DNA from 2 places in the Clostridium aquiflavi genome. Region 1 is predicted to be linked to the other one. Evidence: riboswitches for the same ligand, from Rfam matches in the RefSeq annotation. Region 1 holds a riboswitch; the other holds the start of a gene.

The links. Region 1 has a riboswitch for lysine ahead of RGC78_RS06575 (amino acid permease). Riboswitches for the same ligand answer to the same signal wherever they lie in the genome.
Region 2: linked by a shared signal. The riboswitch ahead of dapA (4-hydroxy-tetrahydrodipicolinate synthase) and the one ahead of RGC78_RS06575 (amino acid permease) in region 1 are both predicted to bind lysine.

The regions. Positions count from the first base shown of each region.
Region 1 covers NZ_JAVJAN010000014.1:27,309-31,744, forward strand. The annotation lists gene yjeM (glutamate/gamma-aminobutyrate family transporter YjeM) at 1-1,176, opposite strand, end outside; lysine riboswitch at 1,438-1,612, shown strand; gene RGC78_RS06575 (amino acid permease) at 1,884-3,353, shown strand; gene RGC78_RS06580 (ABC transporter ATP-binding protein) at 3,563-4,399, opposite strand; gene RGC78_RS06585 (FecCD family ABC transporter permease) at 4,399-4,436, opposite strand, start outside.
Region 2 covers NZ_JAVJAN010000020.1:1,245-5,680, reverse strand. The annotation lists gene RGC78_RS08550 (SulP family inorganic anion transporter) at 1-1,129, opposite strand, end outside; gene dapA (4-hydroxy-tetrahydrodipicolinate synthase) at 1,445-2,317, opposite strand; lysine riboswitch at 2,448-2,615, opposite strand; gene RGC78_RS08540 (MBL fold metallo-hydrolase) at 2,997-3,800, shown strand; gene RGC78_RS08535 (sulfite exporter TauE/SafE family protein) at 3,937-4,436, opposite strand, start outside.

The sequences.
Region 1 (4,436 bases):
TGAGCTTCCTCCAAAAGCTACCAATCCTATCATTACACAAACTATGGTAGCTTGAATCCACATAGCATTAATAGGCAATCCGTGTTTAGTTTCTCCAATTTTTCCAGGCCATAATTTAGTAGGTGTGCCTTCAATTATCTGCTTTAATGGTGAATACATAAGTGTAAAAAATGCGCCGGATAATGCTAGAAACATTGAAAGTCCAACATATCTTGCAACCCCCTTACCTAAAACTATAGCCATGTTCTCGCTTGCTCCAAAAGCTGTACCAAGTGAATATCCCAGATTAGACATAACTATATAACTTGCATTTCCCAGATTAACTTCCTTAATCCCCATTACACTTTCCCAATTAGTAAATACACCAATGAACAGTATTCCTAATGAATATCCTACTGAGATTATAGCTGCTGAAATAAGAATTCCTTTGGGAAAAATTTTTTCTGGCTTTTCAGTTTGATCAACTAATCCACCCACAGCCTCTATTCCTCCATAAGCGAATAGAGCATATACTACAAATGCTAACGAAGCAATTATATCTCCAATATATTTAGGATTTGGCGTTTGTGTAAATGATTTAACTCCTTCAATTGGCTCAGCTAAATTTCCATGGTTCCCTAAAAATACTGCTATAGCACCAGTCCAAAGGAATATATTCAATAATAAAACTGCTGTTCCACCTAATGATGTTACTTTCTTTATCTTATCCATCCCTTTGGTTGATGTATAAGTTACTACTAGTATCCATATAATTCCTAAAACTCCCAAAACTTGTGGTCCTTGAATACCAAATAAAGCCCAGCTTTGTGTTGTATCTTTTCCGAATATAGCATTTGATACTGGAATCCACATACCAGATGCAACGTTAACCATCCAAGTTACATAAGAAAAATACCACATAAATGTTCCTATGAATGCGAATCTTGGTCCAATGGATTTCTTCATCCATGAATAGATTCCACCTTTTTCATCCTTAAAAGCAGAACCAAATTCAGCTACCATTAATGCAAACGGAACAAAAAAGGTTATTCCTGAAAAAATGTACCAAGGAATAGCTGCATAACCCATCTTGTAAAATGATCTTGGAATATTGTTAAATCCATAAACAGATGTAAAAATCATTAATATCAAAGGTACCAAGGTTAATTTTTTTGTTGATTTTACGCTTGACTTCATTTTTTTCCTCCTTATTTTAAATTTGTTAAATATTTTCTTTCATATTTTCTAAACTGTTGTTTTATTTCAATTACAACAACAATACTTTTTCCATATTACATTATTTTTATGTATCAACTCTAATAACTAAATTGCACCACATAGAATTCATATAACTAAGAAGAAAAATCTCTCAATATTATTATATAATGTAAATACATTATTTTTTATTGACTTATTTATAATTTTACGCCATAATTATGTATGAATTAAAAAGTAAATAACTTAGATAGAGGCGCGAAATTTAATAGTAGTATTATGGAGGTAAGCTCAATGAAGTAATACGAAAGGAACTTTCGCCGAAGTAAATAGTTGATTGCTTTCATGCTATTTACTGGTCTTATGTAAAATATATATAAGACTGTCACAAATTATTTTGTGGAGAGCTATTTTCAATGGAAATTTACGATATTGTAATATTTATTTAAATATACAACTTTCGTATTTATGTCATGAGTATATGCTCATGGCATTTTTTATTGTTTAAAGCACATAAAAAAATCGCCAAGGCCACTGTGGAAACGTCGATTTTTTAGCCATGCACCCTTTCCAAACGCAGTGCAGGAATAATGGTGCGGCATTGGTCTATTATTTTTTCATGTGCCTAAATCTTTATATTATCTTAGTTACTTACTTATGGAAATTTAAACCATAAGGAGGATAAAAAAATGAGTGAAGAAAAAAATGAATTAAAAAGAAGTTTAAAAGCAAGACACTTAAACATGATAGCAATAGGTGGTTCTATTGGTACTGGTATATTTCTTGCAATGGGTGATACCTTACATGTAGCTGGACCCGGCGGTGCATTGGTAGCTTATGGATTAGTTGGCATCATGGTATACTTTTTAATAACTAGCTTGGGAGAAATGGCAACTTATATGCCAATTGCTGGCTCTTTTAGTTCCTATGCTAATAAATTTATTGATCCAGCACTTGGATTTGCCCTTGGATGGAACTATTGGTACAACTGGGCTATAACAATAGCAGCAGAAATGGTTGCCGGTTCTTTAATTATGAAGTATTGGTTTCCAAATGTAAATGCATTATTCTGGAGTATATTATTTTTAACAATAATAGTAGGTTTAAACATTTTATCATCAAAAGCATATGGTGAATCAGAATTTTGGTTTGCTGGAGTTAAAGTAGTTACAGTTCTTATATTTTTAGTAATAGGTGTTTTAATGATTTTAGGTATAATGGGTGGAAATGAAATAGGATTTCATAACTATACTATAGCTGATGGTCCATTTCATGGAGGTATTAAGTCTATATTTTCTATATTCTTAATTGCAGGTTTTTCTTTTCAAGGAACTGAACTTATAGGAGTTGCTGCTGGTGAAAGTGAAAATCCTGAAAAAACTATACCCAAAGCTATACATTCAATATTTTGGAGAATATTAATATTTTACTTAGGAACAATAATTGTCTTAGGTGCTATAATACCATTTACTAGTGCAGGACTTGATACAAGTCCCTTTACAATGGTATTTGAAAGAGCTGGTATAGCAGGAGCAGCTTCCTTAATGAATGCAGTTATATTAACTTCTGTATTATCTGCTGGTAACTCTGGCATGTATGCATCAAGTAGAATGCTTTTTTCCATGGCTAAAGAGGGTATGGCCCCTAAAATATTTGCTAAAACCAATAAAAAAGGAGTACCTGTAAATGCTGTACTTTTAACTACATTAATTGCTTCAGCTTGTTTTTTAACTGGTATATTTGCTGAAAGTACCGTTTATGTTTGGCTTGTTGCTGCATCTGGTCTTGCTGGATTTATAGCTTGGGTAGGTATAGCCATATGTCACTATAGATTTAGAAAAGCATTTATTCACCAAGGTAAGGATTTAAAAAGTTTAAAATACAAAGCTATATTATATCCATTTGGACCTATATTAGCTTTAATAATGTGTACAATCATAATGTTGGGACAAGGCTACTCATGTATAAAACCCGATGGAATTGATTGGCAAGGTTTAATTGCATCTTATATAGGAATTCCCCTATTTCTTGCATTGTATATAGGTTATAAAATTAAACATAAAACTAAAGTTATTTCTTTAGATGATGTTAATTTAAATTTCTCTGAAAATAATAATGATTTAGAGGAAGTTAAATTCAAAACATCAGAATCAGTATAATTGACATAATAAAATTTAAATGTAAAAACCCACGGCTAAGTTTAATGAACTGCACCCTTTATAAAAACAGTTTTATTATTTTAACTGTCTACTATAAAGGAAGCATATCATAATTAATCGTGGGTTTCTTGTTTGATGCCATCATGACCTTTAAAATCCATCACCAAATAAATCAATTGTATCTAATTCTATAAAATATCTGTTGAACTTTAATGAGTATGCACTCCTGTAAATCCATCTTCATGTATATGATCTATTCCAAGTCCTTTAATATGTTCATGTGTGTGCATAAATGATACTTGTAATTTTTTATTTACAGGGTTAACTCCCACATATGCGTTTACACCAAACACGTCTTTTAACATTTCAGAATTTATCACTTCTTCTACTGTTCCAAAATTCTTTATCCTTCCATCTTTCATTACAATTAAATAATCACAATACATAGATGCTAGATTCATATCATGTATAGCTGCTAACGTAGTTATATTAAGACTTTTAACTAAGTCCATAATTTGTATCTGATATCCTATATCTAAATGATTTGTTGGTTCATCTAATATTAAAAATTTAGTATTTTGAACTAAAGCCCTTGCTATTAATGTTCTTTGTTTCTCTCCACCTGATAAATGAGAAAAACTCCTCTTACTATAGCTTTCTAAGCCTACCTTTTTTAGCATTTCTCGAACCATCTGTAAATCATCTTTAGAGTAATCTTCAAAAACAGATTTATATGGATATCTTCCCATCTTTACTATTTGCTCAACAGTAAAATCAAAGTGAGTATTACTTTCTTGAGCTAAAACTGCAATTTCTTTTGCACAATCTTTATGTTTCATCTTATCTAATTCTTTATTATCTAATAATACACTTCCACTTGATGGTTTATAGAGTCTGTATATATTTTTAAGTACTGTAGATTTTCCTGAACCATTAGGACCTATAATTCCTACAAATGAACCTTTTTTAATCTCAAAAGATATGTCTTTTAATATTTCTTTTTTCTCTATATTAAACCTTAAATTTCTAACCTGTACTTTAAACATTACTCTTTTCCTCCAAACGAATAGTTTTTCTTAGAAA
Region 2 (4,436 bases), on a different contig from region 1:
TAACATCACTCTTAGGTGCTTTTAATAATGACTTAAATGTTCTCCATTCACTCATATTATAAGATACAACAGCTAATATTGCTGCAAGAGATGTCATAGGTATTAATTTAGCAATTGGCATTAAAATTAGCATAATAGCTAGTAATGTTACAGCATGTACAATACCTGAAATTGGACTTCTTCCTCCATTTTTAACATTTGCTGCTGTTCTTGCTATAGCTCCTGTTGCTGGTATTCCACCAAATAATCCTGATACAATATTACCTATACCTTGTGCAACAAGCTCCATATTAGAATCATGAGTATCTCCTATCATGCCATCAGCTACTACTGCTGATAATAACGATTCTAATCCAGCTAATATAGCAATTGTCATCGCTGGTGCAAATAATTGATTTATTGTGCTTATACTTAATTTAGGTAACATTGGCATCGGTATTGAAGATGATAATGTACTAAATCTATCACCTATAGTTTCTACTGGTAATTTAAAAGCCATTACTAGTACAGTAGATACAATTAACGCCACCAATGAACCTGGTATTGTTTTATTAACTTTTGGCCATAAAGCAATAATAAGTACGCATAATATACCTATTAATAATGTTGAAGTACTTAATGTATTCATATGTGAAAAATAACTTTGCCATTTTGGAATAAATTCTGCTGGAACATTATCTATTGTTAATCCAAAAAAGTCTTTTATTTGAGTGGATAATAAGGTTACTGCTATACCACTAGTAAAACCTACAGTTATTGTTTGAGGTATGTATTTAATTACTGTTCCAAATTTTAATAATCCCATTATAACTAGAATGATTCCTGCCATTATTGTAGCTGTAATTAATCCATCTAATCCGTACTGTTGAATAATAGAATAAATTATAATTACGAAAGCTCCAGTTGGTCCTCCGATTTGAACTTTACTTCCACCCAAAAGTGAAATTACAAAGCCTGCAAAAATTGCAGTAATAAGTCCCTTTTCAGGTGATACTCCTGATGATATCGCTAACGCTATTGATAAAGGTAAGGCTATTATAGCAACAATAATTCCTGATATAATATCTTTTGCTATCTGATTCTTAGTAATATCCTTTTGTTTTATCATTGTAAGTAGTTTAGGTAACATTATTTATATCTCCCCCTATCATATTATTTGAAACTACATTTTAGTAGTATTTTTAATTAAATTGTACGTATCAATAAAAAAACTCAACTTATTTTAAAATTGAACGCAACCCTTTTATATTACTCCTAAATATTTGAATAGTCAAAAATATTTGAGAATATAAAGAAGAAGCTTCTAATTAAATGCCACTTAACAAAAAAAATAAAACTAAAGAGATTTTATCTCCTTAATTTTATTTATTTAAAAAATATCCCCATATTTTTTACTTATTACTTATTACTTATTGCTAATTGTCCTAGCCCCTTATATAAATAGTTATTTAGAAAATAACATATTATCTAATTTATTCTTAAGTTCATCTGTTATATTAATTAATGGTAATCTAACTTCATCAGAATCAATTAATCCCATGTTTTTTAAACAATATTTTAATGGAGTTGGATTAGGTTCATTAAATAATAATGGTATAACCTTGGAAATCTCTCTCCATGTTTTTAATGCTTCTTTATAATCATTTGATTTCATATCATTATATACTTTTATAAAACTTTTTGTGTTTAAGCTTGCAGATGCTAAAATTCCACCATCACCGCCAAGCGCCAATGTAGTATAAAAAAGAGCATCTTCTCCTGTTAATATTGAAAAATCATCACTTGGTCTGTTTAATAATAACTCTGAAGTTTGGCTTATATTTCCCGAGCAATCTTTTATTCCAACTATATTTTCTAGCTCTGCCAACTTATATATAGTTTCATTTTCTATATTAACTCCAGTTCTATAAGGAATATTATATATTAGTATATTTCTATCTGTAGATTCAGATATACTCTTAAAATGTTCATAAATTCCTCTTTGATTTGGTCTAGAATAATACGGTGCTACTGATAATATTCCATCAACATTATTATCTTTAGCTATTTTTAATCTTTTTATTACTTCAGATGTGTTATTTCCTCCAAGTCCTACATAAACTTTTGTTCTACCATTATTATATTCCATTGTTTTTGATAGTATTTCATTATACTCAAAAGATGATATTGTCGAGCTTTCCCCAGTAGTTCCCAATGGTATTATTCCATCTACACCTTGTTCTATATAATAATCTACCAATTTTTTATAGCAAACAAAATCAACACAATTATCTTTAAATGGTGTTACAAGTGGTATTATTATTCCTTTAATTTTCATAATTATTCCCCCTAAAAATATTGCTATAAGAAAACCCGTTATAGTAATACTATAACGGGTAGAGTTTCATTGCTAAAGCTTATAAAGATATTATTTCTTTAAATTAAAATTTAACAATAACATCTTAGTAAATCCTTGTAGCTCTCCACTTGCGTGACAGTTATGCATATATTATATACATACCCAGAAATAAATTTTTGCTTGATTTATTTCTTCGGCCATTATACCTTTCCTTATTAGTCAACGTTTGCCAACTTCTAAATAAGTACTATTTATAAACAGCTCCTCTACCTTAGGTTTTCCGTATTCATTTTGACCATTATATCATTTTTAAACATTACTGTAAAGTACTTACAAGATATATTTAATATAATAATTACATTTATTGTTTTTGTTTTGTGAACTAGCAGTGCTTTCTTAGAGGTTTTATATTTAAGTTCCCCTTATTATTAAATGGAAGGACACACTATCTTTATCCCTCGTAGCTTGAACTATTTCAGGAATACATTTTTTTCTTTTATTAATATATTTAATGAACAATTCACCTTCTTGCCTGATGACAAATATCCATTGCAACTTTAGACTTATTATTTATTTTCATGTGCCTTATTGTTATAAATACATATAAACTTTATAATTATATTGTCTTAAATAATGAATTATAAGGGGATGAAATCTTATGGAATCTATAACTATGCTTGGTACTGGATCTGCTATGGTAACCAAATGCTATAATACTTGTTTCACTTTATCAAAAGATAATGAGCATTTTCTTATAGATGCAGGTGGTGGAAATACCATATTGTCAAATCTTGAAAAAGCAAACATAAATATAAATCAAATACATAATATGTTTATATCTCATAATCACAATGATCATGTGCTAGGAAGTGTGTGGGTAATTCGTTCAGTAGCAAATGGAATGTTAAATGATAAATATGATGGGATTTTTAATATTTATTGTACTAAAAAATCTATTGAGGCTATTAAAACGATTTGTTCTTATGTACTTCAAAATAAATTTTTAAAACTATTTGATGATAAAATAATATTTAATGAAATTGAAAATAATACTGAAGTTAATATATTAGGACGAAGAACAATATTTTTTGATATACATAGCACTAAAGAATTGCAGTTTGGATTCAAAACTTTTTTATCAAATGGTAAAACTTTAACTTTTCTAGGAGATGAACCATATAGAGAAGTGGTGAGAGATTTTTGTGAAAATGTAGATTATTTATTTCATGAAGCATTTTGTTTATATTCTCAAAAAGAAATCTTTAAACCATATGAAAAACATCATGCAACTGTAAAAGATGCTTGTAATAATGCTAAAATCTTAGCTGTAAAAAATGTTATACTGTATCATACTGAAGATAAAGATTTATCACATAGAAAAGAATCATATCTTAATGAAGGTAAAGAAGAGTTTAATGGATATATATATGTTCCAGATGACTTAGAAATAATATATTTGTAAAAATATAAACGATATTAATTATAAGCTCTATTTTCAATATAACTTATAATTAATATCGTTTAACATTTCTATTATGTAATTCTATTTTTAATATTCTTATATTAAAACTTAACACTGTTTAAAAACATAATAACTTTTATATTAAATCAAGTATAACTTTTATAAATAATAAACCAATAGCTACAAATATTATTGGCTTTATTATTTTGTCGCCATTTTTAATAGCTAAATGGGCACCTAAATAATTACCAACTATTGCACATACAGCTGCTGGTACTCCAATAGAGAACATAACTTTCCCACCTAATATATATGCTATTAATGCCGAAAAGTTAGAGGCTAAATTTACAATTTTAGCATTTCCAGATGCAGTTATAAGATTAAATCCCAATATTCCTGTAAAACATATAACTAAAAAAGTTCCTGTTCCTGGCCCAAAAAATCCATCATATGCACCTAAAAACAACCCAATAATAAAAGATAACATGTACAATTTTTTATTAGATATTTCTTTTTTATTCTTAATCCCAAAATTTCTATTAAACAATAAAAATAATGAAACAATAGGTAAAATTATTATTAAACAATAATTTAAATATTTTTCATTTAGCAATAATACTATTTGTGCCCCAAACC